3 regions of the Pontibacillus sp. HN14 genome follow, and region 2 is predicted to be linked to each of the others. Evidence: riboswitches for the same ligand, from Rfam matches in the RefSeq annotation. Region 2 holds a riboswitch; each other region holds the start of a gene.
What was found. A riboswitch is a leader RNA that binds a small molecule or an ion and turns the genes downstream of it on or off. The one in region 2 is predicted to bind cyclic di-GMP.
Positions count from the first base shown of each region.

Region 1: linked by a shared signal. The riboswitch ahead of LQ226_RS00685 (glycoside hydrolase family 191 protein) and the one ahead of LQ226_RS18485 (EAL domain-containing protein) in region 2 are both predicted to bind cyclic di-GMP.
Region 3: linked by a shared signal. The riboswitch ahead of LQ226_RS08265 (prepilin-type N-terminal cleavage/methylation domain-containing protein) and the one ahead of LQ226_RS18485 (EAL domain-containing protein) in region 2 are both predicted to bind cyclic di-GMP.

Region 1 covers NZ_JAJOLR010000001.1:129,418-139,619, forward strand. The annotation lists gene LQ226_RS00670 (MDR family MFS transporter) at 1-1,403, opposite strand, end outside; gene LQ226_RS00675 (TetR/AcrR family transcriptional regulator) at 1,439-2,044, opposite strand; gene rlmN (dual-specificity RNA methyltransferase RlmN) at 2,171-3,256, opposite strand; cyclic di-GMP riboswitch class I at 3,423-3,509, shown strand; gene LQ226_RS00685 (glycoside hydrolase family 191 protein) at 3,548-4,420, shown strand; gene LQ226_RS00690 (universal stress protein) at 4,553-4,969, shown strand; gene LQ226_RS00695 (metal-dependent hydrolase) at 5,015-5,707, opposite strand; gene LQ226_RS00700 (TetR/AcrR family transcriptional regulator) at 5,858-6,454, shown strand; gene LQ226_RS00705 (DMT family transporter) at 6,454-6,801, shown strand; gene LQ226_RS00710 (DMT family transporter) at 6,801-7,118, shown strand; gene LQ226_RS00715 (MDR family MFS transporter) at 7,224-8,717, shown strand; gene LQ226_RS00720 (LacI family DNA-binding transcriptional regulator) at 9,811-10,202, shown strand, end outside.
Region 2 covers NZ_JAJOLR010000007.1:177,978-188,179, reverse strand. The annotation lists gene nadB (L-aspartate oxidase) at 1-197, shown strand, start outside; gene nadC (carboxylating nicotinate-nucleotide diphosphorylase) at 166-1,002, shown strand; gene nadA (quinolinate synthase NadA) at 1,016-2,122, shown strand; gene LQ226_RS18510 (metal-dependent hydrolase) at 2,198-2,800, opposite strand; gene megL (methionine gamma-lyase) at 3,013-4,215, opposite strand; gene LQ226_RS18500 (hypothetical protein) at 4,936-5,217, opposite strand; gene LQ226_RS18495 (LysE family translocator) at 5,246-5,878, opposite strand; gene LQ226_RS18490 (glycoside hydrolase domain-containing protein) at 5,983-6,630, shown strand; cyclic di-GMP riboswitch class II at 6,796-6,878, shown strand; gene LQ226_RS18485 (EAL domain-containing protein) at 6,993-7,703, shown strand; gene LQ226_RS18480 (FAD-dependent oxidoreductase) at 7,823-9,343, shown strand; gene LQ226_RS18475 (DUF2188 domain-containing protein) at 9,731-9,928, opposite strand; gene asnB (asparagine synthase B) at 10,019-10,202, opposite strand, start outside.
Region 3 covers NZ_JAJOLR010000001.1:1,583,271-1,593,472, reverse strand. The annotation lists gene LQ226_RS08295 (hypothetical protein) at 1-736, shown strand, start outside; gene LQ226_RS08290 (PRC-barrel domain-containing protein) at 765-1,793, shown strand; gene LQ226_RS08285 (VanW family protein) at 1,820-3,262, shown strand; gene LQ226_RS08280 (GspE/PulE family protein) at 3,381-4,958, shown strand; gene LQ226_RS08275 (type IV pilus twitching motility protein PilT) at 4,971-6,011, shown strand; gene LQ226_RS08270 (type II secretion system F family protein) at 6,015-7,220, shown strand; cyclic di-GMP riboswitch class II at 7,300-7,383, shown strand; gene LQ226_RS08265 (prepilin-type N-terminal cleavage/methylation domain-containing protein) at 7,464-7,901, shown strand; gene LQ226_RS08260 (prepilin peptidase) at 7,966-8,718, shown strand; gene pilM (type IV pilus biogenesis protein PilM) at 8,741-9,721, shown strand; gene LQ226_RS08250 (hypothetical protein) at 9,755-10,202, shown strand, end outside.

The DNA of each region.
Region 1 (10,202 bases), on a different contig from region 2:
GTTAACTCACTAGGTCGTTTAATAAAGAATGACAACACAAGTCCTATAATAGCTGAGATCCCAGCTACGATGAAGGAAACGTTAACGCCGTGTACGAGCCCTTCAATTCCATTACTTGGACGAGCTGCTGTACTCATTACCGTAACGAGTAGAGCGGTTCCGACAGCACCTGATACTTGGCGCATTGTGTTATTCATCGCTGTACCGTGTGAGATGAGGTGTTCTGGAAGTTGGTTGATTCCAGCTGTTGTAACTGGCATCATCACAAGCGCAACACTTAACATACGGAAAGCATTCACCACGGTTAGATACATAAAGGATGTCTCGGAGGTTAAATTCGTAAACATAAATGTTGTAACCACCAGAATAATTAGCCCGATAATGGCCAACCATTTCGCGCCAAATTTATCAAATAAACGTCCTGTAATTGGGTTACTAAAGCCCATAATGAGAGCACCAGGCAGTAGCATTAAACCAGACTCTAACGCCGTAAAGTCAAGCATTTGTTGCATATATAACGGTAATACGGTAGAAGCACCGATCAAGGCAATAAATACAACCATACCAAGCGCTGTTGTGAGCGTGAACGTTTTGTATTGAAAGACTCTAAATTCAAGGATTGGCTCGTGTAATCGTCTTTGACGCAAAATGAACCACGTTAGACTAAGAGCCCCAATGACCATGGAAATAGAAACTTGTGAGTTCCCCCAACCTTGTTCACCACCAGCAATACTGAATGCGTAAAGAATACCGCCAAAACCTGCTGTTGATAAAATAATAGATAGAACATCTAGTTTAGGGAACGTCTGTTTTGTAACGTTTTTAAGGATAAAGTACGCAATAATGAAATCAATAATGACAATCGGTAAGATGACATAAAATAAGCTTCTCCATGGGTATTGATCCACTAACCAGCCTGAAAGAGTCGGGCCGATCGCCGGAGCGAATGAAATGACAAGGCCAAACATTCCCATGGCAGCTCCGCGTTTTTCGATTGGGAAGATCATAAACAAGATCGTCTGCATTAGAGGTATAATGATTCCGGCCCCAGATGCCTGCAGGATCCGTCCCACCATTAATAGCGGGAAGTTTGGTGCGATGGCACAGATTAACGTACCAAGAGCGAAGAGGCCCATTGCTGTTAGGAAGAGACCTCTTGTTGTAAATCGTCCAATTAAAAAGGCGGTGATCGGAATCATAACGCCGTTTACAAGCATGAAGATGGTTGTCAGCCACTGAGCTGTACTCGCTTCTAAGTTTAGGTCTGCCATGATGTTAGGCAGTGCGGTGGCAAGCAGGGTTTGGTTTAAAATGGCCGCGAATGCACCCGATAAGAGCACGATAATGAGCGGGACTTTATTGATAGGTTCTTCTTGTTGAGTGTTTTCTTTCGTGTTGTCCACGGTATTCCCTTCTTTCTTTTTAGTGAAATTTATCCTCAAAGACCAGTTTGAATCATGCGGATTTCTTTTTGATATTTATCCATGGCTTCTTCTTGTGTGTAATCATTTGCAATGCACTGAACCAGGTTATGGAAGGTGATCGCAATCACAATTTCAAAGATGTGGAAGAGCTGTTCTGAGCTTTTAATATTTAACCCTTCTAGATCTACGAGCTGGCTCACTTGTGTGAATCTAGAATCGTTTGATTCCTTACGAATGTACTTCGTTACTTCTTTCTCGATCTTATAGTTTTTATTTAACAGCACATTCCGAAGATAGTTGTTCTGTCCTTCTTCTTGTGACTGTTCGAGCGCAGTTTGAAATAAATCGGCCATCGCCTTAAATAAATCCCCATCTTGCGTTTTCAAGCACTGAAGGAAGTGTTCATGCTGATCTTTTGCATGTTCATTTAACAAGTAAAAGAATGCATCTTCTTTATCTTCGAAATATTGATAGAAGCTGCCTCTTGGAATACAGGCTTTCTTCAAAATATTTGATATGGAGGCGTCATATAGAGAGACTCTCGAAAACTCTTCTTTGGCGGCCTCGATTAACGTTTCCCTTTTCTCTTCGTTTAAGTTATAAAACGTTGGTTTCGGCATATTTCTCCTCCTTGCACACGCATGTGACAATGTGTCACATAAGCACTTGATCTACTATATATGACAGAGTGTCATTCGTCAACAAAAATGCAAATGAAAACACGAGGCACTAAAGGCCTCGTGTCATTAACTGTTTTGAAGTTTTTTCTTTTTACGTGCTTTTTCTTTCTCGATCTGCTTACTGCGAAGCTGACCACAAGCTGCGTCAATATCTGTTCCGTGCTCTGTACGAACTCCGCATTTGATGCCGCGGTCCATAAGTGTTTGATAGAACGTAAGGATCGCTTCTTTCTCACTGCGGTCGTAAGGGTGGTCGGCTACCGGGTTGTACGGGATTAAGTTCACGTACGATAGATGACGTTTATCCTTCAGCAGGTTCGCGAGCTGTTCAGCTTCTTCTTTATGGTCGTTTACATCTTTCAGTAAGATATACTCAAACGTAATACGACGGTTCGTCTTCTCTAGATAATAATCAATAGCAGGCATGAGTTTCTCTAACGGGTACGCTTTGTTGATCTTCATAATCTTAGAGCGCAGGTCATTATTTGGAGCGTGAATTGATAGCGCTAAGTTCACTTGAATGCCTTCGTCAGCAAAGTCGTACATTTTCGGTGCAATTCCACTTGTTGAGACCGTAATGTGACGAGCTCCGATAGAAAGACCTTTCTGATCGTTTACGACTCTTAGGAAGTCCATTAGGTGGTCATAGTTATCAAACGGTTCACCAATTCCCATTACGACGATGTGGCTTACACGCTCATCTTTCCCTTGGCGGTCAAGGTGGTGCTGAACCTGCATAATCTGCTCAACAATCTCGCCGCTTGTTAGGTCACGGCTCTTACTCAGGATTCCGCTTGCGCAGAAGGAGCACCCGATGTTACAGCCAACCTGTGTCGTTACACAAACAGAAAGACCGTAGTTGAAACGCATAAGAACAGTCTCAATAACGTTGCCATCTTCAAGTTTAAATAGAAATTTAATCGTACCGTCCTGAGATTCCTGTTTGATCTCTTCAGCCAGTGTTCCGAGGGTGAAATGTTCGTCTAACAGATCAATCAAAGACTGGTTGACGTTTTTCATTTGAGAGAATTCCGTTACGCGCTTTTGGTACAGCCAGTCCCATACTTGCTTGGCGCGGAACTTCTTCTCACCATGTTCCAAAATCCAATCCGTCAGTTGGTCAAACGTTAATCCGTAAATGGATTGTTTCATATATTGTAAACTCCTTTTAAAAAAATCGCTATTCCTATAGTAGTCCATTTGCGCGCTGTAAACAACCAGCAAGTGAACTATCATAATTTTGAGTCAATTTGTAGGGTGTTCTAAATTGTGCAATTGTCTATTATGACATAAAATAGAAGTAGATCAAAACATTATACTTGGTGATGGGCAAACCTGTCGAAAGGCAAGGGCGCAAAGACATGGGTCGTCGACGGAAATCCGTACCGATCGCCAGTCTGCGAAGCCACCCATCCCTCACGTATATTTACGGAGGGATTATTAATGAAAAAGGTTGTCGTTTGTCTTCTATTAGTATCTCTGTCGCTAGGATTTGCCGTGCCATCTTTAGCAAAAGAAGGTGAAGAAATGAACCAGCCCTTTAAAGGGATTGAAACGTATCAGATCTTTTACGGCGCGCCTACGCCTGAGGTTATCAACGAAATGAAAGCATATGATCTAGTCATACTAGAACCTTATCATTATAGAAAAGAACAGATTCAGCGCATTCAATCTGCCGGAACCATGGTACTTGGTTACATCACTACGATGGAAATAGCGGAATGGAATCAAGCATTAATGAAGGAATTAAAAGAAGAAGACTTTTACAAGAGAAACGGGAAGAAGGTTTTTTACCCAGAGTGGAAGTCTTACTTAATGGATTTTACCTCTAAGCATTATCAAGCGATCGTTCATAAAGAAATCAATCAACATATAATAGGGAAACAATTTGACGGCCTTTTCTTAGATACAGTCGGAGATATCGATAATGAATTTTGGGACAAGCCGGATATCTTAAAGAAGCAGCGAGCTGCTATGGTCTCATTCTTAAAGAAAATTAAGGAGCAGTACAAGAATCTTCCCATCGTGCAAAATTGGGGCTTTGATACGCTTGCGGAAGCGACAGCTCCTTATGTGGACGGAATTATGTGGGAGAGCTTTGATCACTCGATTGTAAGCCAGGACGAATGGGCTCAAAATAAGATCCAGCAGTTACAAAAGATTAAGGACAAGCAAGGCGTTCAAGTGTTTACTGTTGCATTTAAAGAATGGGAGAGAAGTTCAGGCCTGGCCCATCGCTACGGGTTTATTCATACGTACGAACAAGACAGTTACGATCAATGGACAAGCGGTGCTTCCTTTTTAACGAAGCGTTAGAATCGGCCTGGGGGTAAACCCCGGGCTTTTTTGTGTAATGGCTGAGAGTCTATCATTTACGCCGGCTCTAAAGGACTGCTAGCATGGGGGAAGGTCTAATCATTAAACTAGTAAACGAGAAGGGTGAATCCAATGTACAAACGAATCTTACTCGCAACAGATGGATCTGAACACTCCGTGCGTTCTGCCAAGCATGCGTCAGCTTTAGCCAATCAGTTCGGCGGAACAGTTGATATTGTTTTTGTGATAGACGGAAACAAATCAAAAGAAGACGTGCTCCACAATATGACGGAGTATGAGATCGATTTAAAACGAAAAGAAAAAACAAGAGCCGTGCAGGAAGTATTAGAACAAGAAGGCGTTTCATTTGAAACAAATATCCTTCACGGCGAACCAGGCCCAACAATCGTTAACTTCGCAAACGACAACAACTACGATTGCGTCGTGATCGGAAGCCGCGGCCATAACGCCCTTCAAGAAATGATCCTAGGTAGCGTCAGCCACAAAGTGGTTAAGCGCGTGGACGCACCGGTTATGGTCATTAAATAAAGCCAAAAGGTAAGCCACTCTTTTGTTCAAGAAGAGTGGCTTTTTTTATTCATGTAATTCTGAAATGTCGCCACCGACAGCTTTCCCGTACGTGATCTGATCTTGAGAATAAAGCGTGAATCGCCACTTGTATCCTACGTAAGGAATCGGTTCGGTGGTGATCCGGATAATGTTTTCTTCCTCATACCGTTCATCTAAGGTCTTCTCTAGCTGGTGTTTCGTGTACACTTTTCCGCCTAACAGAAGGACTAGAATGAGAAGTCCACTCCACACCCATTTCCACCCATAGAGCTTTTGAGATAAGGAGAAAAGGGTGAGTAACATCATGCCGCCAAGAAGCCATAGGTCCCTTTTGATAACCGAATACGCCACATTTTGCTTATGTAGCGGATAGAAAAGGTGGGCACCGTTGCCGAGATAATCTACTCCAATACCCGCTAAGAGAAGAACGACCCCGAGCCCGATCCATCTCCTGATAAGGGAAAAAGGGAAGATCTTTTTGACCAAAAGGGCGATGATGAAACTCGTGATGGGTAAGAAGAAAAGGGAATGGGTGAAGATTATGTCCATTAATTTCGGTACATCGATTAAAAGGACAATAACAGCACCAGATACGACCATTAATAGACGCCTTTTGTACGACATTTCTTTCTTATAGAAAAGAAGGTGAGTCAAAACCATTGCTGTTGTGATGTGCATCAAAGTTGAAGGGATGTGGTTCACGAGTAGCTGTGTCATAAGCATGTACGTCCTTTTTTTAGGATATTGTATCTTTAAGGTGTTAACCGATTCGTCTCTAATCTAAACCTTTAATAGGAGAGGGTTGACCGAAATAAAGGAACTAGATATAATTTAACTACCGAACGTTAGGTAGCGAGGAGGTTCACAATGAGTAAAGATAAAATTTTAACTGAAGCCCTGTATTTGTTCTCGAACAAAGGTTATGAGGGAACGGCTCTTTCAGAATTGGCAGAGCGGGTCGGCATGAAGAAGGCTTCGATTTATTCACATTTTAAAAATAAAGAAGAGATATTCTGGGCCGTCATTGACGGTGCCTACCAGGAAGAAATTGCGAAGTTATCGCGAGGGATGAAAGATGTTGAACACCTTCCGTTCCGTGAGCGATTTCACTTTATGATGGATCAGCATGTTCAGTTCTATAAAGAGAAAGATGTTAATGCGAATCTGTGGAGACGGATGACGATGTTTCCTCCTGAAGCGTTTAAAGAGGGACTAAAAGCCAAGCTACTCGAATATGAAGAAGAATTTAACGAGATGATCAAAATGGATTTAGACGCAGCGATTCACTCAGGAGAAATAAGAGAAGTGGATGGAGAGACAGGCGTTGCCATGATTAATTGTGTCCTAGATGGCCTCTTTGTCGAGTACAGCTATTATGATGAGGCCGAATTTAATAAGCGGGTAGAAGCGGTTAAAGCCATGACGTGGCGTGCGTTTGCTCCAATAGAGAAGGAGGGGGACTAATGGGTTGGACATATGTAATTGTAGCTGGACTTCTTGAAATCATTTGGATCTTTACGATGAAGCAATCAGAGGGATTCACCGTACTGGTCCCCAGTGTGGCAACGGTTATTCTGCTTGTGATAAGTTTTTTTATTTTCTCGAAAGCGATGGAATTTATTTCAGTAGGTACAGCCTACGCCGTCTTTACAGGGATCGGTACGGTCGGTGCTGTGACGGTTGAATTTATAATGAATCCAGAATTGGTCAGTGTGATGAAAGTGTTCTTCATTCTCATTCTATTAACAGGAATATTAGGGCTTAAAGTGACCGAGAAAGAAGAGACAGAAGGAAGTGAGGTGAGCCACTAATGGCATGGATTCAGTTAATTTTTGCAGGGATAGCAGAAGTTTCAGGCGTGACATTTTTGAAGATGACCGATGGGTTTAAGAAGAAAGGGTACGTCTTCTTAATGCTCGTGGCAGGTGTGATTAACTTTTATTTGTTATCAAAAGCCATTGAGACACTTCCAATTGGAACAGCGTATGGTGTCTGGACCGGGATCGGTTCAATTGGGACGGTTGTAATCGGAATGATCTTCTTCCGTGAATCAAAAGAATGGCTCAGACTCTTGTTTATTTCAATGATTGTAATCGGGATTGTTGGGTTGAAAGTAACCACAGCTTAGACTGATAAAATTTTTAGTTCTGTGAAGGCGTGAGGGAACACAAAAGTATCAAAATAGGTTACAATAACAACTTGGAATCTATTCGAATAAAGGAGACACGACATCATGGACGAAACGAAACAAAACGAGCGCTATGAGTTTCTGGCCAATGATCCGAATTTTAAAGTCATGCCCGTGATGATCACGCTGATTATCGGGGCGTTTTTTGCGATATTAAATGAAACGTTACTCAACATTGCCCTGACGACACTCATGGATCGTTTCTCAATATCTGAGCCAACGGTACAATGGATGGCGACAGGGTTTATGCTTGTCATGGGAATTATGACTCCGATTTCGGCATTATTAATTCAATCATTTACGACAAGAAAAATGTTTATTGGAACGATGACGATCTTCACGATTGGTACGGCCATTTGTGCGATCGCTCCTACGTTCGCTGTTTTGTTGGCGGGACGTTTGTTACAAGCGGTCGGAACAGGAATCCTGATCCCGATCATCTTCAATACGTTCTTGTTAATCTTCCCACCGGAACGGCGCGGTGCGGTGATGGGAACGGTCGGGCTTGTCATTATGTTCGCACCGGCGATCGGCCCAACGCTTTCAGGTATCATCGTTGAACACCTGGGCTGGAGATATTTATTCATCACGGTTATTCCGTTTGCGCTATTCTCCATTGCTTTCGCCCTTAAGTTCCTTCGAAATGTAGGAGAAGTGACTAAGCCAAAGTTAGATCTATTCTCCATTGTCCTATCAACGATCGGTTTCGGCGGCGTCGTGTTAGGATTTAGCTTAGCAGGAGAAGGAGACGCAGGCTTCCTTGCTCCGAAAGTTTACCTTTCGATTATCATCGGAGTCGTTGCGCTGATTTTGTTTACCATCAGACAGCTGAAGCTAGACGAACCGATTCTAGACGTTCGCGTATTCCGTTATCCGATGTTCACACTCGGACTAACGATGTTTGTTATTATCATGGTCTCCATGTTCTCCTCAGAAATCATCCTACCGATGTATATGCAAGGAGCATTAGGACTTGAAGCAGCGACGGCAGGCCTTGTCTTGTTACCAGGTGCTCTGCTAAACGGTCTTATGTCACCGATCATGGGGAAACTATTTGATAAATTCGGGCCAAGAAAGCTGATGATTCCAGCTACGATTGTGTTAAGCGGAACGATGTTTGCCTACAGCCGTATCGGTCTAGATACATCGATTCCTTACATAGTCGTCTGCTACCTTCTTCTGATGCTTTCTGTATCTGCGATCATGATGCCAGCACAGACAAACGGTTTAAATCAATTGCCGAAACATCTGTACCCGCACGGAACGGCGATTATGAATACGTTACAACCTGTCTCAGGCGCAATCGGGATTTCTGTATTCATCGGAATCATGACTTCCCGTAAAAATGCGTATCTCGAAGGAGCAGCAAATCCAACCACAGCCGGTACTCAAGCAGAAGCCTTAGTTTCCGGAGTGGAGCTCGTTTACTGGATCGTCTTCTTCTTCGCAATCGCAGCCTTTATCGTCACGTTATTTGTGCAGCGTGCTGCCCCTGAGCAGGAAGAGTCTTCAGACGTTCAGGCAGAAGCGGTTAAATAGAAGATTTAGTGGAAGCAGTCCCTTGAATGGATGGGGCTGCTTTTTTTGTTTTGGGAGGATGGGGTGAGTTTGGGTCGGCGGACGGCTCAAGTGGGAGAAGCGCGGCCCGAGTTGAGGTGCGACGGCTCAAGTTCGGTGCTGGACGGCTCAAGTGGGAGAAGCGGCTTAAGTTCGGGATGGGCGGCTCAAGAGGTAGTGGAACTGGCTTAAGTTCAGCGAGTAACGGCTCAAGAGGGGAAAATGACAGCTCAAGAGGAAGATCAACGGCTCAAGTTCGTGGCAGACGGCTCAAGTGGAGTGAGCATGGCTCAAGTGAGAGGGGAACCGGCTCAAGCCCCGCCGCCCGGGGCGCCGGGCGATCAGGCGGCTGAGCGCAGCTGGGGTGGACGGCTCAAGTTCGGGACGTAACGGCTCGAGCGGGACGAGCACGGCTCAAGAGGTAGTGGAACTGGCTTAAGTTCAGCGAGTAATGGCTCAAGCAGGAAAAATGACAGCTCAAGAGGAAGATCAACGGCTCAAGTACGTGGCAGGCGGCTCAAGTGGAGTGAGCATGGCTCAAGTGAGAGGGGAACCGACTCAAGCCCCGCCGCCCGGGGCGCCGGGCGATCAGGCGACTGAGCGCAGCTGGGGCGGGCGGCTCAAGTTCGGGACGCAACGGCTCAAGCTGGACGAGAACGGCTTAAGTAGAGTCACAACGGCTCAAGAGGTAGTGGAACTGGCTTAAGTTCAGCGAGTAACGGCTCAAGCAGGAAAAATGACAGCTCAAGAGGAAGATCAACAGCTCAAGTTCATGGAAGGCGGCTTAAGTAGGAGCAAAACAACTCAAGTAAGAGCAAAACCGGCTCAAGCCCCTCCGCCCGGGGCGCCGGGCGATCACACAAATACAGGCAAAGCTCACAAGAAGTCGAGCTAAGATAGAGCTTTCCTTTTGGGCCAAATCTATAAAACTATCTCACTTACCCCGCCATACAAAAGCCTAAACACCAATCAAAAAATAAACTTAAAAATTTTCAAAAAATAGGTTGCTTTTCTAAGAAGGGGATGGTTATAATGAAAGCAACGAAAGCGCTTTCGAAAGTAAGAGGTGGACCTTATGGTTACGATCTATGACATTGCTAAGAAGACAGGATTTTCTGTCACAACCGTATCGAAAGTATTGAACAATTATTCTGATGTTAGTGAGAAAACGAAGAAAGCGATTCAGGCTGCTGTAGAGGAGATGGATTATCTACCAAACTCCCATGCAAGGACATTGACAACAAAGAAATCCTGGACGATCGGCGTAGTATTCGTAGAGTCGTTAGGGATTGGGGTCAAGCATCCGTTCTTTAATGCAGTGATTGAGAGTTTTAGACAGTATGTAGAAGTAGAAGGATATGATCTTCTGTTTGTATCAAGGAACATTAGCAATCAGAGGAAGAGTTACTTAGAACATTTTCGTTATCGAGGCGTTGATGGTGTTGTGATTGTTTGCTCGACGTATGA
Region 2 (10,202 bases):
TGACCCTATTGTTTATGCTTACAACGGCAAAACTGATCACCACCTCTGCCCTCAGCCGCGAAGAGAGCCGAGGTGGCCATTTTCGGAGTGATATTCCATTTGAGAAGAAATCCTGGGTGGATGTTCATATCCATCACGAGCTCAACAAGCAGAAAGGAGACAGGGATGAATACCATCAAGCTACGGCCCTTACTTGAACAATTTTTTATAGAGGATATTGGAGACGGAGATCGAACGAGCGATACACTATTCGGAAATCACTCCACCGGAGAAGTACAATTTACCGCTAAAGAAAGTGGGTTATTTTGCGGGGGATCTATTATTCTAGAAGGTTATCATATGATGGATCCTTCTCTTGAAGTCACCCTTTATTGTCAGGACGGAGATAGAATCGCCAAAGGACAAATCTTGGCATCTGCAAGTGGGAACATGGCTTCTTTATTAAAAGGAGAGCGGGTTATTTTAAACCTTATCCAGCGTATGAGCGGAATCGCGACCATGACCTCGCGAGCTGTATCCACCTTAAATAGCAGTCATACCCGGATTTGTGATACTCGGAAAACAACGCCAGGTCTTAGAATGATAGAGAAATACGCGGTGCGTACAGGTGGTGGTTTCAATCACCGTAACGGCCTATACGATGCTGTCATGATAAAGGATAACCATATTGCTTTCGCTGGTTCGATTACCGAGGCTGTCAACCGGATCCGGCAAGAACTCGGACATATGATCAAAATTGAAGTTGAAGCAGAATCAGAAGCCCAGGTAAGAGAAGCGATCCTAGCTCAGGTCGACTGTATCATGTTGGATAACCAGACACCTGAATCGATTCAATACTTAAGGAAGTTGATTCCCTCATCTATTACCACCGAAGCCTCGGGAGGTATATCTTTAGAAAACCTGGCAGAGTACCGCAACACGGGAGTCGATTATATTTCACTCGGGTGCCTGACGCACTCGGTTTCTTCATTAGACATAAGCGTCAACGCGACGATTCATTAAAGGAGGCAAATGCATGAATTTATTTGAAGCGGTAGAGCAAAAGCACCCTACCCTGCCGGATCGGTATAAAGAGATGACGACAGAAGAACTTGAGGAGCGTGTCCGCGGAGTAAAAAGCCGCATGGGAAATCGTCTTTTCTTACCAGGACACCATTACCAGAAAGATGAAGTCATTCAATTTGCAGATGCACGCGGGGATTCATTGAAACTGGCACAGCTGTCTGCCGAGAACCAAGATGCTGAAGCGATCGTCTTTTGCGGGGTGCACTTTATGGCTGAAACGGCAGATATTCTAACCCAGCCCAACCAACATGTGTACCTCCCAGATATGCGCGCTGGCTGCTCGATGGCCGATATGGCAAGCCTTCAGCAAACCGAGAAGGCGTGGAGCGCACTTCATTCCCATTTTCAAGACACCATCTTACCCCTTACGTACGTCAACTCTACGGCTGCTATAAAGTCCTTTGTTGGGAAGTATGGTGGTGCTACTGTCACGTCTTCTAACGCCCAGGCGATGGTTGAATGGGCGTTTACACAGAAAGAGCGTATTCTTTTCCTTCCAGACCAACACTTAGGGCGAAATACAGCCTATGATTTAGGGATTCCTCTCGAACAAATGGCGGTTTGGGATCCCCTAGCAGAGCAACTGTTATACGAGGGCAATATAGATGAAATTCGTGTCATCTTATGGAAAGGGCATTGCTCCGTTCATGAGAATTTCACTGTTCAAAATATTGAACACTTACGAGAAACAGAACCGGATATGAACATTATTGTTCACCCTGAATGCCGCCGTGAAGTGGTAGCCCTATCAGATGATTCCGGTTCCACGAACCACATTATTCAAACCATAGAATCAGCCCCTGAGGGAAGCTCTTGGGCAATCGGTACTGAAATGAACTTAGTGAACAGGATTATTCAAGAACACCCCGATAAACTCATCATCTCTCTCAATCCAAATATGTGTCCTTGCTTAACCATGAACCGCATTGACCTCCCTCACCTCGCCTGGTGTCTCGAGGCTATTGAAAACGGTGAACCCCATAACCTAATTCATGTAGAGAAGGACATTGGTGAGTATGCGAAACTAGCTCTTGATCGGATGCTGATAAGAGCTTAATGGGACTATTCCTATACAAGAGAGCTAGAACACAAGAAAAAGAGAGTAACCTTTCATAAAGGCTACTCTCTTTCATTATCCTAATACATTGCGTGTTAGGATAATAATATTTAACACGACTAATGCAGCTGTAATACTCTGTTCTGTTTTTGAACCCGTTTTAAACGTGATTAAAAAACGGTAATACCGCTTACTAAACGGATAAAGGATCGGTATACCCATTTTGGTGAGGAAATCGCCGAACAAATGCGATACAATCCCTGTTAGAAAGCCAGCTAAGTAAAATAACGGAATATCTAAGTATATGTGAAGCATATAACTGTAAGATGTCATCAAAGCAATGAAAGCTATAGAATGAGTAAACTTTCGATGCCCTGAGAACACAAATAATAATGGAGATAATATCATTAGCAAAAACTGAACTGCCTGATTAAGTCCTGGCGTTAAAATCTCCACTCCCACTAAACACACAACTAGCATAAATCCCCATTTCTCAAATGGGCCGCCAAGCTTGGACTTCGGTGTATCAATATCCGGAATTAACGATCCAATCACAACCGCTGCAAAGAACAACACCGTTGCAAACATCTTGTCCGGGATTACGTCGAACATGTTGTATAACGTAATCGCACCGATCCCCCAAGTGATCCCCATTACCTGGTGACTAGACGCAACCACATGCATCCACCCTCTCTCGATGTACTTTCTCTACTTGCTGAACACCTGGTTACGAAATCCAATGTTACGCAATTTTAGAAAATAGCGCAAGACCAAACTTCAACTCTAGCGTGCCATACATGCATTCATACACTAAAGGACTAACGCGTGTCTGACACCCTTTCCTGCTTTACCGCACTAAAAAAAGGACCTTTTTAAGGTCCTTTCATGGTTTATATGGTGTTGGGTTGTTGCACTTTGTTGAGTGCCTGGTGGAGGTCTTCCCAAATATCTTCCCACGCCTCAAGTCCAACGGATAGTCTGATTAAAGAGTTTGTAATGCCCATCATCTCTCTTACCTCTTCTGGTACAACAGAATGGGTCATGGTAGCTGGATGTTGAATGAGAGATTCAGCATCACCTAAGCTAACCGCTTTCTTAATAAAGGTGAGATGGTTTAAGAAGGCTTGCGCTTCCTGTTTCCCTCCTTTTAATTCAAAGGAAATAAGGCCTCCCCCGCTTTTCATCTGTTTCTTCATAATTTCATAATCCTCGTGTTCTGCATCTCCTGGATAATAGAGATTTTTCACAAAGGGGTGATCCTTTAAACGAGCGGCGATCTTCTCCGTATTGGCGCAGTGACGATCCATACGGACAGGAAGCGTCTTCAGTCCCCTTAATAAGAGCCATGCATCAAACGGAGAAATAATTCCTCCTATATCTTTCTGAGTGGTCATTGCCAGCTGTTGAATCCTGTCTTGCTTTCCTACTAAGAGACCAGCCACCACATCGCCATGACCTCCGATATATTTCGTAGCGCTGTGAAGAACAAAATCACAACCTAAAAGAAGGGGCTTCTGTAAATAGGGGGTCGCAAATGTATTATCGACCACAACTGGTATCCCTTCCTGCTGCGCCACCTTGGCTACCATTTCTAAATCAATCAGCTCCATGGTTGGATTGATTGGTGTTTCAACATAGATACAACTTGTCTCCGGCCGAATCAAAGAGCGAACCTCTTCTTCTGTGTTCATCGTAGAAAAGGACGTTGTGATGTTATATTTTTCTTCCATCATGGATAATAAGCCGAATGTACACCCATATACTCCACGGGAACAAAGGATATGGTCATTTGCTTTAGTCAGCCCGATTAACACGGCTGAAACAGCTGCCATCCCCGATCCAAATGCTAACCCAGCTTCCCCGCCTTCAAGCTGGGCAATCCGGTCCTCAAGCGCACGGACAGTCGGGTTGCCTAACCTTGAATACACATAACCATCTTCTGTTCCTGCGAATCGATTTTCCCCTTGTTCTGCACTATCAAATGTGAAAGTTGATGTTTGAAACAGCGGCGTTGATAGGCTCCCTAAAAAATCTTTTGAATCATAGCCCCCATGAATGACCTTTGTTTCAAACTTGTGTTCTTTCTTCCCCATTGTAGTCTCCCCCTTTTTACCTCTAAGCCTTCTATCCACATCATATGGGATCTTCTTATAAAATGAAAGCGTTTTCTTTTTATTTTATAGCTCTGTTAAAGTTTAGTATTGTTATTATATAGACTTGTTCGATACCCAAAGCTGAGACATTTAAGTGTAGATGGGGCCGTCTTTGTTGGCTAGTGCTTGGGATGTCTGGGGAACGACTCGCTTTCCACGGGCGAGCTGTCGAGCCTCCTCGGGCAAAATTCGTGCCCTGCGGGGTCTCGTCGACCTCTTTCTCCCGTAGGAGTCTCCTCGTTCCCCAGACACCCCTTATCTAAGATTGATGAGACGGCCCTACAGCTGAATTGTAGCGTAGATTCAACACTCTACTTCCTCATATGGCATGTTTCCGTTTTTCTAAATATGGCAAAGGTGGTTCGGGAAATTGCGACACTCCTGCGGCATAAGGAGCCAGTCTAGTTCCAGCGGGGAGGCTTTTAAGGGAATAATGAAGTTCGACTAAGACAGTCACGTCAATCGCCAACGTCGAACGACCCCACCTCATGTGGGGCCGCGGAAAGCGAGTGATTTCCCGAACCACCTTACGCTCTAACTAACGCTAACGGAACTATTCCACTTTCCGGCGCTCCATATTAGGGACTATGTGACGTGTAAAAATCAACAACCAACTTTAACAGACCCCCTTTTATAAAGGCTGTATTAAAAGGGTTCCTGTTATTTTCGCTCATTATATAAATTACGCGAAGAGAAGAATGCGAGGGCTATGAAAAAAGGGAGGAAGGAAGAGAAAAAAATGGCTCCTCCTATAACCCCAAGTGCAATCCCAATCCCATCACTTATACCTGCGATAAACGCGGCTACGATGGTTAAAAGCCCGATTGCCATTACCACGCAGGGAACTATTACTGACCATATGGACCCCTGCTTCCCCAGTATGTAAGCTAAACCACTGAATAAGACTGTTATGGCTACAGAACTTAAGAGAAGTACATCCACTGATTTCTCTCCCTTCTACCCTTTGTTGCTAAGACTTTTCTCCAAATACAAGACTAATGCCGATTACACCTAATAAGATTCCTTTTCCTATATTTAACCTTCTCCCAATTCGGGGAACTCTTGATATCCAGTTTCCGAGTTTCTCAGAGAAGAAACTAATGGCTGAAAATATAAGAAAGGCTTGCACCATAAATATGATTCCGAGTCCGATCATTTGATAAGGAACTCCAAAGGCATCTGTTGAACGGTCAATAAACTGAGGGAATAAAGCCAGAAAGAACAACGAAACTTTCGGGTTAAGTACATTCATTAGGACGCCTCGTTTATATAACTTCTTATAATCAAGGCGTTGCCTTGACTCGACTTGCAGGTCTTCTCCCTCTTCCCGGAACGCTTGCCACGCTAAATACAATAAATAAATTGCACCGGCATATTTTACGATCATGAACGCGAGTGACGATTGATATACAAGGGCTGTAATCCCAAGAGCCGCTGCTGTGGTATGAACGAGAATGCCCGTACAAAGACCCAATGTTGTAGCGATTCCTGCTTTTTTATTCTGAGAAATGCTCTGTGCTAATACGAATAAATTATCAGGACCAGGCATTAGCGTGAGAACAACTGCAGCCACAAGAAAGGAAAACAAAAGATAAATACTCATGTGAAACACCTACTTCCTTCTTTTGAATAGGATATGTATAGGTTCTATATTAGTCGTTCAACGTTTACATTGGAAGTTTTTTCTGATGCAGAGAGGAGCACAACATGGCTTATCAATGGGGTGTGGGTTCTTCACAGGAAGCCACTCAAGAATTATATGATTGTGTACTAAAGAATTACGGAAAACCAAAATACTGGGCACGCTATTTATCCACCGTTCCGAATGTGTCGGAAGGCCTTACCGTGTCTGAAATTGAACGTCTGCACAATAGTGGCACAAGAGTTATGGCCATTTATAATAATTTTACCGAGTCAAAAGGGTTTCGAAAAGGAAAAGTGATTGCTCAGAATGCCGTTTTCCATGCGAGACGATTGGATTTCCCAAAAGAAACGGTTCTGTTTGCAAGGATCGATTCGTCCCACGGCATCGATGAATCATGGATTCGGGGATATGTAGAGGGGATGACTTCTTCTGGCTATGTTCCCGGCTTTTATTGTGACCCGTTACGTGGGAACTTTAATGACGCTTTTTGTAAAGCCGTCTCAAAAAATGAAAAAGTAGCTAAACAGTCTATACTGTGGAGCGCCCAGCCGGCACCAGGTGTGACAAGAGCCAGAAAAGCTCCTAAATATGCACCGTCCAAACCTTCTTGCAAGGCCAATGTATGGGGATGGGAATACGGGCGGAATGCTCAAGCATGCCCAATCGAAACCAATCTGATAAAAGATCGCCTTTTCAATTTATTGTGGTAATGATGGTTGGGCTAAGAACCGCGATGGTGGATGGTCTCTTAGCCTTTTTAACCGATGTGAATGTATGATGTTTTAAAGGGAATGTGTAAATTGTAAAAAAATTAAAACTATTAGCCTTTATTTGCTAAGCAAATATTGCTATGATAATAGTACTAGTTTCTACATAATATGACAGGAAGCCTTGAAACCAATCTGTACTTGGGCGCTTATGGTTGGTCGAGCTAGTAGCGCAACCGGCCTCATTGATGTTATTCAATGAGGTTTTTTTATTTCTTCTATTGAATGACCATTCATTAATCTAGAGATCTCGTTCGTATAAAGAAGCAAATCAGTTCTACTACTCTATGAACACGGGGGATTTTATGAATATTTTTGAACTTCTACAGAAAGATCGTTTATTTCACTATTATCAGCCCCTTCACCACCTGGCCGATGATGCAATTTACGGATATGAAGCTTTGCTTCGCTCCACGATTCAATCCAATCCTGAAGCACTTTTTAAAACTGCTAAGGAATCAAATATTCTCTATAAACTTGATACCGTATCCATTGAGAAAGCTTTTGCACACTACTCTCATCAATCACACAATCAAAAACTATTTTTAAATATGTTTATGTCCACACTCCTTCATCCTAACTTCATTCGGTTTATGGTCTCCATGTTAGAGCGGCATGCACAATCTGGCCCTTCTATTGTATTCGAAATGAATGAGGCGAAAGAGGAAGCATCCATGTGGGAGTCTCCCCTCCTTTCTAATCGTATTGCTTTACTAAGGAAAATGGGTATTCAATTTGCGATAGATGATTTCGGACAAGGGGCTACCTCTTTAAAGAAGGCTGTCGAAATGGAACCAGAATACCTGAAGTTAGATCGTTACTTTGCCACAGATCTAGCTTCAAACGATAAGAAACAAAAGCTCGTTTCTCTTTTTACGGAATACTTTAAGGGAGATACAACTGTTGTATTGGAGGGGATCGAAACAGCGGAAGACCTTCACGTTGCTACAGAGATTGGAATTGATGTGGCTCAGGGTTACTATATCGGCAAACCCGCTTCTCTAATAACAGGGTAATGACATCCATTACCGCCTTTTGTCTGATAAAACGACTGGTTCCTTTTCCTTCCTTTTGGTATAGTTCACCCACCTCCACGGCATAGTACATAATAGAATGAATGCCAAGGAGGAGCATGATGAAAGAGAACAGCCATTTAGCTAATGAAGAAACGTTGTGGATGAAGCAAACGGATTTGCCTGAATTTGAGTCGCTTCAAGAAGACATCAGGGTAGATGTGGGCATTGTTGGGGCTGGTATTACGGGAGTGACACTCGCTTACCTGCTCTCTAAAGAAGGGCTAAGCGTAGCTTTATTGGATGCCGACCGAATCCTTCAAGGAACTACAGGTCATACGACAGCTAAAATAACCGCCCAACACGACCTTATTTACGATGAACTCATTCAGCACTTCGGAGTTGAACAAGCCCGGACCTATTACCGAGCCAATCAAGAGGCTCTTGAATTTATCGAACGTATCGTCAGAGAACATAAAATCGACTGTCAATTCTCAGCTGAAGACGCTTATATTTACGGGATTAGCGAGGAGAATAAACGAAAAATCGAGTTAGAGGCTAAAGCCTATGAGACACTGAACATTCCTGGGAAGGGGTTAGATACGATCCCTCTTGATCTTTCTATAAAGAAAGCCATTGTTATGGAAAATCAAGCACAATTTAATCCACTCTCTTACTTACACTACCTTGTCAAAGAGATGGAGAACAAAGATGTTCACATTTATGAACATACTGTAGCAACAGATATTGAAGAAGGCACCAACCCACGCATCGTAACAAAAAATGGGGCAAAGGTGACCTGCGGCTCTATCGTCTCCACTTCACACTTCCCTTTTTATGACGGAAAAGGGTTCTTCTTCAGCCGCATGTATGCCGAGCGTTCCTATATTGTAGCGGCTAAAACGAACCAAACTCTTGATGGCATGTTTTTGAGTGCGGACGATCCAAAACGTTCATTAAGAACAACTACATTTAAAGACCAGTCGTATGTGTTAATTGGAGGAGAGAGTCATAAAACAGGACAAGGGAAACCATCAAAGCAACACTTTGATGCTTTACTAGATTTCGGGCGCCGTCATTTTGACCTTACTGGCGTTTTATATCAGTGGGGAGCCCAAGATCTGATTACGTTAGATAAAGTTCCTTACATCGGTCACTTAACCTCCCGCCATTCTAACTTATTCGTTGCTACTGGTTATCGAAAATGGGGGATGACCACCGGGACTGCAGCAGCCTTATTGCTTAAGGATATGATTCAAGAAAAGAACAATCCTTATGAAGACCTGTTTACCCCTACACGCTTCTATGCAGACCCTAGCATCAAGCATTTTGTTACGCAAAATGCGAACGTCGCAGCCCAGTTCTTATCAGGTAAGTTGAATCTTCAAGCCCGGTCGGTTGAGGATCTCCGTCCTGGTAAAGGGGCGACTGTTATTCATAAGGCTCAAAAAGCTGGTGCTTATAAAGATGAAGATGGGCATACTCATGTGGTGGATACTACATGTACGCATCTTGGGTGTGAGGTGGAGTGGAATCAAGAGGAGCGGTCTTGGGATTGCCCTTGTCATGGTTCGCGGTTTTCTTATGATGGAACGGTTCTTGAGGGGCCGGCTGACCAGCCCCTCAAAAGGATTGAGGAGTGATCAAGAAGACTCAAAGCTTAAAAGGTTGGGGCCTAAGCGTTTGACAGTGCTTAGGGGGCTGGGGAACGACTCGCTTTCCGCGGGCGAGCTGTCGAGCCTCCTCGGGCAAAATTCGTGCCCTGCGGGGTCTCGTCGACCTCTTTCTCCCGCAGGAGTCTCCCCGTTCCCCAGCCCCCTTTATTAAAGTGAGAGAATCGGCCCGGCTGCTTAAGCTTTGCTGAGAATTCTCAGCGTTCACCACCCTAATTTAGGTTTTTCTACATTCCGCAAAAATGGTGAACGGACCTATCCAGATCAATTCTTAATCCATATGGAATACATTAAAAGAGAGAAAACCAATAAAAAAGAAGCTGCCTGATGGCAGCTTCTTTTACGTTTATGCAACGCTTAGAATGAGCGTTCTTCTTCGATTTCGTGGTATTTATCTAGAATGTAAAGCTTACTTGGCTTATGTTCTTGAGCCATTTCTTCTGCTTTAGCAATCGCTTCATCTTTCTTCGCATACTGATCGGTTGGAGCTACATCCTCCACCTTTACATACCATGCGTTAGCGTCTTTGTTGGGTGCTACTGTGTATTCTCTCATGTATATCGCTCCTTCTTTTGTGTTGAGTTATACCAATATGTTCCCAAACTCGAAGGAGGTAAAACATCGAACCTGCAAACAAAAACGTTTTTAAGCTGTCGCCCATTTACCGACGGTTTCTAAAGCTGATTGTTCCGGGAAGTATTGAACGAAATATCGATAAAATAGAGCTTCTTGTTTACTACGAATGGAAACTGGGGCTTGGTCTTGTAGTTGCGCGAGTTCATCGTCTGAAATGGTCTCATTCGCATAGGTTTCGAGTAGATCTAAAGCT
Region 3 (10,202 bases), on a different contig from region 2:
TGTTTCTCCTGAGGAAGAGTTGTTAGCCGCGCGTTCTGATTGGATGGAAGAAGATGAGGCAGAAGAAGAACACGCTCTAGGGGACTCCTTTGAGGATCGTTCCTCTATCCTAGAGGTCATTGATGAAGGTTATACAGATGATCGGGGCGAGGGGAATGTAGTGGTAGATTCTGCTCCTGAATGGGTTGATGAAGAAGATGTACTCGAGCCTCTAGAAGAGTTGGATGAAGAAGAGGAATTGGCGCTTAGGGAGGAAGTTCTGGAAGACCTTGAGCCGTTAGACGATGAAGATTTTCAGCAAGAAGATGAAGTCGAAGAACTAGAAGGTAATGAGTCTGCATTTGAAATGGTAGAGTGGGTTGATCATGAGCCAGATGCACTAGAAGATGAAGTTCCTTTAGAAGGAGCTCCTTCTGAAGAAATAGCGAAGCCTTTAAAGAGTGTGTTCCAGACGCAAATGCTTCATTCTCTTGTAGAAGAAGTTATGGTTCAGGAAGAGATCTTGTCCTCTGACGATTATGCACAGTACGTTAAAAAGTTTTTACAACCATCCCTGCCAGACCAGGACTATTACACCTTTGCCTCCCTGCTTTTGCAGCATCATATAGAGCACCAGCATTATCAGAAATTAAATGAATGGACCCATGAGCTTTTGGACAAGTTTTCAGATTATCCAATGATTGTAGCTGAATTAGAGTATATACAAGACTTCGCGAAAGAAAATTTAGATTCATAGACTACTAAAGAAATAGGTGTGATGAACAATGAAAAGAAGTCATGAAATTACGGAATTGCCCATTATTAGTATCGTAGATGGAAAGGAAGTCGGCAGAGTTAAGTCACTTGTCATTAATCCAGACGAAGGACATGTTGATTTTCTAACGATTGAACATAAAGATTGGCAAGTTAGTGTAAAAGCGATTCCGTTTAAAAAGGTAATCGGGGTTGGGGAATATGCGGTCACAATTGAGAGTACAACCGCGATTCTAGACCTTGATGAGATTCCGATTGCAAACGAGTTAATTAATAAGAAAGTGAAGATCATCGGTTCTAAAGTGATGACTCGTAAAGGACAATTGATTGGAGAAGTCACGGAGTATTACGTGAATGATGATACTGGAAAAGTAATCGCAGCATCCGTACAAATGGGGAATGAAGAAGTGGTTCTAGAAAGTGCCTCAGTTGTGACCTACAGCGAGCATATGACCATTGTTAGCGAAGAAGCGTTAACGCAGCATGTGACAACGCTTGAAGAACTGACAGGGGAACCTGAATCGGCACCAGCTAAAGTTACTCAACAAGAAACGGTAACGAAAGAGCCGGTGGCTGTAGCTGCAGAGGAGAAAGTAAAAGAGACCGTTCCTGCTGAGCCTGTACCGGTACCACAAGATCAGCCAGCCTCTTCTGTCCAAGATGAGCTAGAAAGTACGCTTGTAAGTGAAGAGACAACAGGGGCATGGAATCAAGATGTTCCAGAAGATGTTGAACCTCAGCTTGAGCTTGTAGAAGAAGTTACCCCAGAGGAAGAGTCAGCTTCTGCGTCTCTTATTTCTGAAGAGGTGGAAGAGGTTGTAGAAGAAGAGGAGAAAGAAAAGCCTGCTTCAAAACTTGAAGGCATTCACAACAAACAGCTACAGCTCCTTAAAGGAAAAGTGGTTCAAAAAGATATCGTCGATGCTCGTGGCAATATTTTATTTAACGAGGGTGACGAGCTTACAGAAGACGATGTGAAGCTTGCCCAGGATCAAGGCCCAAGTGTAGTCGTTGATTTGACGATGAGTGTTGAAGGCTAAACCATATAAGATAGGGAGAATGCGTTGTGGATAAACGGTGGGATTTGAAATTTTTCATGTACCTCCTTGCAATGGCCCTGTTTATTTATGGTTTCTCTGTTGGTGGGGCATTTGCTTATGATGTTGTCATGGCAGGGCCTAAAACATATGAAGAAGGAACAACAATCGGGGAGATACCGGTGGACGGAATGACTCGCCAAGAAGCTGAAACGGCTCTTCGAAACAGAGTGCAGGACTGGCTCGATGTTCATCCGGTTGAAATGCTGACAGAAGACGAAACGATTGTTTTATCAGAAGACTTCTTAACGGTGGGCGTAGCGGATACATTAGACAGCTTACAAAATGGGAGTGCTACCCCCCTTTCTGTTCGGTTTAACCCGTCAGCTTTAGAAGAGCAGAAGGATTCATTTGGTGAGGATGTGTATGATAATCTTCTGCTTGATAAACTCACTGCTGACATAAAGTCACAAGTGGAAGTGCTAGCGGATCAGCCTTTAACCTATTCGGTCTATGATTACGTGAGCGCAGGGACAGAATCCCTCTACAAAGTGATAGCGGAATTCGAGCAACCCATACCTGATGGAGTTGACGTGTTTACATACACAAATGAATTGGATGGTTTAGTCATTGAACCACGTACAAATGTTTCATTGCTTGAACAAGTCAGTGATGTTCCTCTACACCAGCAACCTGCCCTGAATGTAGTGGCGTCAGGTTTATATGGAGCTGTCCTAAAGACCAATTTCTCAATTATCCAACGTCATATTAGTCAGCATCTTCCTTCCTATGCCCAAAAGGGGAGAGAAGCGAGCTTAGACCTAGATGAAGGTCATGACTTTGTTTTCTTCAATCCTAATGAGTCCTTGTACCGAATTGAAATGGAAGTAAGCGAAGAATCGCTTTCCGTTCAGATTATAGGGTATCCGACCTCCTATAGCTATGACGTACTTATTGAAAATGAGCGCCAAATAGAACCTCGTACCATTATCCAGTATAGTGATCTTGCTACTGGAATAGATGTGAAGCGTGATGGGGAGACGGGACTGATCTATGATGTGTACCGTGAGATTTATGATCAGGACAATGTAGCTATTGATTCAGAATTTATCACCCAGGACTATTATGCACCTGTTCACAAACTAGAGGAACGTCCGGAACCAGTTGAACCTGTCACATCTGAAAATGGCGGGACGGATCAAAACGGATCTCTATCAGATGGTGAAGCTGAATCAGGTGGCAATAGTGAGAGTGGCGATGAAGAAAACAGTGATGGCCAGAATGACGGAAATGAAGACGGCGAAACGAGCGGATCAGAAGGTGGACAAGAAAGCAAGGATCCTGCTGAATCCTCGGGTGAAGGGGAAGATGATGGGACCTCTGGAGGATCGACTGAAGGAAACGGCGGAGAAGATACTGATGGAACAGGTGGAATATGGAGCCCTGATGAAGGTCCATCCAAAGGGGAATAACGGTTTAGGAATGCGGACTCTACCCAATTGAGTTCGCATTTTCCGTACGGAGAGAAAGTGAGGAGAATAACAAGTGGCAGAACGTAAACGTCTGGGTGACCTTTTAAAAGAAGCAGATATGATTACAGAGGGACAAATTAAAGAAGCACTGGAGACGAAAGAGGGTGGACAGAAGCTAGGAGACGTCTTACTTGATAAAGGGTACATCACCGAGCAACAGTTAATTGAAGTATTGGAATTTCAGTTGGGCACACCCCGGATTTCGCTCTATCAATATCCAATTGATACAAATCTGTTATCTCTTGTATCGAAGGAATTTGCCAGACGAAACATCTTGATTCCTATCAGTAAAGAAGATCATGAACTTGTCGTCGCGATGAATGATCCGATGGATTATTATGCAATTGATGATTTGCAGATCTCGACAGGATTCCGTATTTCACCTGTTATCGCGACGAAGGATGAAATCTATCAGGCGATCAATAAATATTACAATCTGAACAATGGGGAAGACCTCGAGCCATCGGACGACCCGGATGATGCCCCGGCGATTCGGCTGTTAAATCAGCTCCTTCAAGCAGGTGTACAAATGAGGGCGAGTGACATTCATATTGATCCTCAGGAAACGAAAGTCTTGATCCGTTATAGAATCGACGGTGTGCTTCGGACGGAACAGGCTCTATCTAAAACGATGCAAAATTCATTGACGGCACGTGTAAAGATTATGGCTAATTTAAACATTACAGAAGTTCGGTTACCTCAAGATGGACGGATTAAGACGGTCATTGATCACACAGCAGTAGATTTACGTATTTCCACTCTCCCGACTGTATATGGGGAAAAGATCGTAGTCCGAATCCTGAATTTAGGCAGTGCGATGGGGAAACTATCAGACTTAAACTTTAACAAGGTCAATTACAAGCGTTACTTGGAACTAGTGAACCAGCCCTCAGGACTTGTCTTAATTACAGGCCCTACAGGATCAGGGAAATCTTCTACCCTCTATGCCTCTTTAAATCACTTGAACACAGATGATGTTAATATCATTACGGTAGAGGATCCGGTTGAGTATCAGCTTGAGAAGATCAATCAGGTTCAGGTGAATGCCAATATCGGCCTTACCTTTTCAGCCGGACTCCGGTCGATTTTAAGACAGGATCCAAACATTATTATGGTCGGTGAGATCAGGGACTCTGAAACAGCTGAGATTGCGATTCGAGCTTCTTTAACCGGGCACCTCGTGTTCAGTACGCTTCATACGAATAGTGCGATTGCTACGATCCCTCGTTTAATCGATATGGACGTTGAACCTTATCTTGTCATGTCTTCAGTGTCAGGCATTGTTGCCCAGCGGCTTGTTCGGAAAATCTGTCGTGATTGTAAAGAAGGCTATACTCCAACTGAAGTTGAACAAGATTTATTCCGTAAACGGGGATTAAAAGCAGATACGGTCTATAAAGGAACAGGATGCAACAGCTGTCAGCACACAGGCTACCGGGGGCGTATGGCGATTCAGGAAGTACTGACGATCGATGAAACGATTCGGAATATGATGATGAACAACAAGTCAATGTCTCAGATTAAGGAGTACGCCTGGAAGAAAGGAATGATCTTCTTAGTCGATGACGGGCTGTTAAAAGTGAAACAAGGCTATACCACAACAGAAGAAGTATTGCGTGTAGCGAAAAGTGAGTAAGGAGGTGTTGTCGTGAAAGAGCGGTTTGAGAAATTGTTACGAGCAGCGTTTGAATTAAAAGCATCAGATATCCACATCACGGTCGGTGTTCCTCCGATCTTTCGCCTTCACGGTGATTTAAAGCAGTACGGGAAAGAAACGATGCGACCAGATGATACAGAAGGCATGGCGAGAGCTATATTATCTGAAACCTTATGGGAGAAGTTTGAGGAAACGGGAGAGGTTGATTTCTCTTATGGAATCCCAGGCGTATCTCGTTTCCGCATTAATGCGTATCATCAGCGGAACTGTGTGTCCCTTGCAGTTCGAATCGTCCCAACGGAAATTCCGACATTAGATGCCTTACATATGCCAAATGTACTGAGGGAAATCTCTGAAAAGCCTCAGGGACTCGTGCTTGTTACCGGGCCTACTGGAAGCGGTAAATCTACCACTCTCGCTTCCATGATTGACTATATGAATAATTCCATGCGACGCCATATTATTACGCTAGAAGACCCGATTGAGTATTTACATTCTCATCGGTATTCGATTATAGATCAGAGGGAAGTCGGGTTTGATACGAATAACTTCGCCAATGGGCTGCGCGCTTGTTTACGTCAGGACCCGGACGTTATTTTAGTGGGTGAAATGAGAGATTTAGAGACGATTTCAACAGCGATCACAGCAGCAGAAACAGGTCACCTTGTGCTAGGTACGCTGCATACGACCGGAGCGGCGAGTACGATCGATCGAATTATTGACGTATTCCCTCCGAACCAGCAAACGCAAGTCCGCATTCAGATGGCAAGCGTCCTGCAGGCGATCGTATCCCAGCGCTTGTTTCAGCGTAAGGATAAGAAAGGACGGCGGGCAGCTACGGAAGTGCTTATGAATACGTCTGCTGTGAAGAACTTAATCCGGAACGAGAAGATTCACCAGATTCCAAACATCATCCAGACGTCGAAAGCACAAGGGATGCACACCCTTGATTTCTCTGTTCGTGCTTTAGTTGAGGAAGGGGTTATCACAACAGAAGCGGCGGCCCCGTTTTTAGAAGAGAGGGGGCAGTAGGCGATGGCTTACTTCAAGTACAAAGCCCGTACGTCTAAAGGGAAGATGAAAGAAGGCCGTATTAAGGCGGATTCAAAGCGTGAAGCGGTCGGCAAATTAAAAGACGACGGAATGACCGTTGCAACGATTAATGAACTAAATAGCATTTTATATAAGGATATTCAAATCGGCAGTCAGGTGAAAAATAAAGAATTTGTCATCTACCTTCGCCAATTTGCGACGCTGCTAGAATCTGGTATCTCGCTTATTCAATCGACCTACATTCTGAAAGATCAAACGTCGAGTAAGGCGCTGCAGCGAGCGCTTACCGGGATTGCAGAAGATCTAGAGGGTGGATTATCGTTCTCTGATGCTGCAGAAAAGCACCAAAAGATTTTCCCTGATCTGTTTGTGAATATGGTCCGGGCAGGGGAAGCGGGAGGTAATTTAGATGAAATCTTAGATCGCCTGGCAGCTTACTATGAGAAGCAATATGACACGCGTCAAAAGGTGATTTCAGCGCTTGCCTATCCGTTAGTCGTTCTAGTAATTGCGATTGGAATCGTCATCTTCCTATTAAGTTTCGTCGTGCCGAGATTTGCGGACATGTTTCTCTCCTTTGGTGGAGACATCCCGCCGATTACTCAGTTTGTCATGAGCCTTGGGGAGATCTCTCAAAAGATGTGGTGGCTGTTCATCGTTATTCCACTCCTTGCTTACGGGGTAATTCGGTATATGAAACAGTACCCGCGATTTTCCTATGGGCTTGATCTTATGAAATTAAGAATTCCGATATTTGGTCCTCTCATACAAAAATCGGTGTTAGCCCGTATGACCCGAACAATGAGCTCTTTGTTTAACAGCTCTGTGCCTATTTTACAGGCGGTCTATATCACAGAACGCATTGTCGGAAATAAAGTTGTCGAATCGGTCCTTAAAACGACAAGAAAGTCCCTAGAAAAAGGGGAATCAATGGCTGGTCCCATGAAAAATCATTGGATCTTTCCTCCTCTTGTCACTCAAATGATTTCCGTTGGGGAGAGCTCTGGTTCTTTAGACCATATGCTCGGGAAAGTTGCGGATTTTTACGAATCAGAACTAGATTATGCAACCGATCGAATTAAGAGTTTAATAGAGCCTGTTATGATCGCTTTCCTGGCGCTTATTGTCGGGGGCATTGTAGCAGCCATTGCCATTCCGATGTTCTCGATCTTCGAACAAATTGGGTAAATGTGCTAAATTCATAAGATAATAGTGGTAATAATGAGACGTATTTACTATAATGGATATAGATGATCACACGTACGAAGATACCACCGGAAGCGACGAAAGGCTGGCTGTATATGGGCACTTAGCCACCCTGGAGCGAGTAGTGCAACCGACCAGACATGACAAAATCCGTGTTGATGATGTGGTCGTTTTTGTAATGATGGTGTCATAATTATTCTTATAGAAAAAGGGGAGAACAAACTCATGTTAAAGAAGTTTCGTCAATTGATGAACAAAGATGAGAAAGGTTTCACACTTGTTGAACTACTTGCTGTTATTGTTATTTTAGGGATTATTGCGGCGATTGCGATTCCTAGTATTGCGAATGTTGTTGAGAATAGCAAGAAGGATGCAGTGATTAGGACTGCTGAACAAGCTGTAGAAGCTTATCGTCTGATGGAGACATCTGAAGGAGTGGACACTGAAAAAACTTTAGAAGAACTTGCTACTGCAGGTTATTTAGAGAATAGGGAAGGCTTTACAGGCAGCGTTACGCCTTCTACAGCTACGGATGCTGATGGAGCTTCTACTGGAGAAACGACTTACACAGTAACGGTGTCTAGTGAAAAGTATACTGTTAGTGGAGATGTGTCTTCATTAGATAGAGGTAGTGTAGGTGATGTTACATCTTCAGGAAATTAATATGATTGATAACATAGATCCCTCGCTGAGGGATCTATAACTTACATATATTGGGGATGCGTTGATGGATGTTTTATTTATAATATACTTTTTGCTATTAGGTCTTATTATAGGATCTTTTTTTAACGTGGTAGGTCTAAGAGTACCTAAAAAACAAATGTTTGACCAATCGCGCTCAATTTGTCAGTACTGTAAAAATAAATTAGCTTGGTATGATTTAGTACCAGTCTTATCATATACATATTTGAAAGGTAAATGCCGCAACTGCAAAACAAAAATATCCCCCCTCTACCCGATAGTCGAAGCGGCTACGGGGTTTTTGTATGCATACAGCTTCATACGTTTTGGTTTCTCAACAGAACTAATTGTCGCTCTGCTCTTCTCATCTCTTCTCGTCATTATTACGGTAACGGATCTCAATTATATGCTCATTTCAAACAACATCCTACTCTTTTTCCTACCGCTCCTTATCATAGGACGAATCATCTCTCCACTAGAGCCATGGTGGAACCCGATTGCTGGTGGATTAACTGGCTTCCTTTTAACTATGATTATCATTTTAGTCAGCCGAGGCGGTATGGGCGGGGGAGATATGAAGTTGTTTGGCGTTATTGGCATTGTGCTTGGATTGCCGGGCGTTCTTCTAGCATTCTTTTTATCTACTTTGTACGGATCGATCATTAGCGGAGGGCTTCTTTTATTCAAGAAGATAGATCGGAAAAAGCCTGTTCCCTTTGGTCCTTATATTGTTTTGGGGGCATTGACGACTTATTTCTTCGGTTCCTCTATCATTGAGTGGTATCTTCAATTATTCTAGGAATAAAGGCAGGTGACCTATTATGCTAGGTTTTAAGAAATCGAAAGAGAGAGTTAACATTATATTTAAAGACCATGTCATCCGATACATAGAATGTGAGACTCCGGATTTCTCCGGTGTAGTGGATTACGGGGAACGCTATCTTGAAAGTGGGATTATTGAAGAGGGGAAAGTGATTGACCAGAGAGCCTTAAATGCTGTTATAGCAGAACTCGCTGAAGAGAAAGAGTGGCGGAAGAAGAAGGTGTACTTTAGCGTACCCGATGCGTCCGTGATCATTAAACCGTTTCATATTCCCAATGATCTAAAAACAGCCGATGAAGTGAAGGGCTATTTATATATGCAACTTGGTGAATCTTTACATCTTCCTTTTGAAGAGCCTGTGTTTGACTATGTGGTGTTAGAGGAGAAGGTGAATATGAATGAAGTGCTCCTTTTTGCTTATCCGGAAACCAGAATCCGGGACTTCGAGTTAGCTCTCCTTGAAGCGAATACAAAGCCAGCTGTAGCGGATTTAACATTTTTATCTTTGTACCGGCTATATTACGATTTAGATTATGCGCGTCCTGAAGATCATCTCTTAACGCTTCAGTGGAATATGGATGGTGTTGTCATTACGGTCTTTCATGACGATCATCCTCATTTTACACGCTACATGAAGAGTGGATTGGATGAATCGCTTTGGGAAGTTCCTCACACGGATGATGATGCTGTTCGCTGGACGGGGAATGAGAAAGAATTGGATGCTTACATAGATGAACAAATGAGAGAAGTAGAGCGGATCATGAACTTCTATCGCTACTCTGTTACAAACGGGGAGTCAGCTGTTACGAATCTATTAATATCAGGTGACTTTCCGTGGCTAGAGGATGTGTACAAGAAGTGTCATATCCATTTTAATCTTGATGTGAGAATGATTGAACCGGGTGAGTATTCAGCTGAAAGGGATGAGGACATTCCATTTCGCTATGCAGAGAGTGTTGGCCTGGCATTGAAGCCATAGAAAGATGGAAGTCTTGAGGGGGATCGAAGGGTTATGAAGGTAGAAATTAACTTACTCGAACAGAAAGAGAAACAAAATGTAGTGCCTTATTTGTTAGGTCTTGTCGCATTGCTTGCCCTTCTTTTGATCTGGCTTCTCCTTTACATGGACAAGCAGGCTGCACTAGATGAAGTAGAAGATGTAAATAGCCAAATTCAACAGGTGAGAGTACAGCAACAGGAGTATCAAGAAGCGCTGAAAGATGAGGTTCAAACGAATCGTCGTGAACTGAAGCGATCGGTTGAAGCGTTAGAGAGCAACCTCTTCCCTGCAGTATCATTACTTGAACGCATGGTTTCCTTGCTTCCTGAGCGGGGGTTCTTTGAGCGATACGTATACGTTCGCCCGCAGTCACTCCTTCTTTATGTTCGCTTTGACGATTTTCAGGATGTGGCGGCCTACACCAATCGTTTAATAGACGAAGATTACGTATCTGATGTTT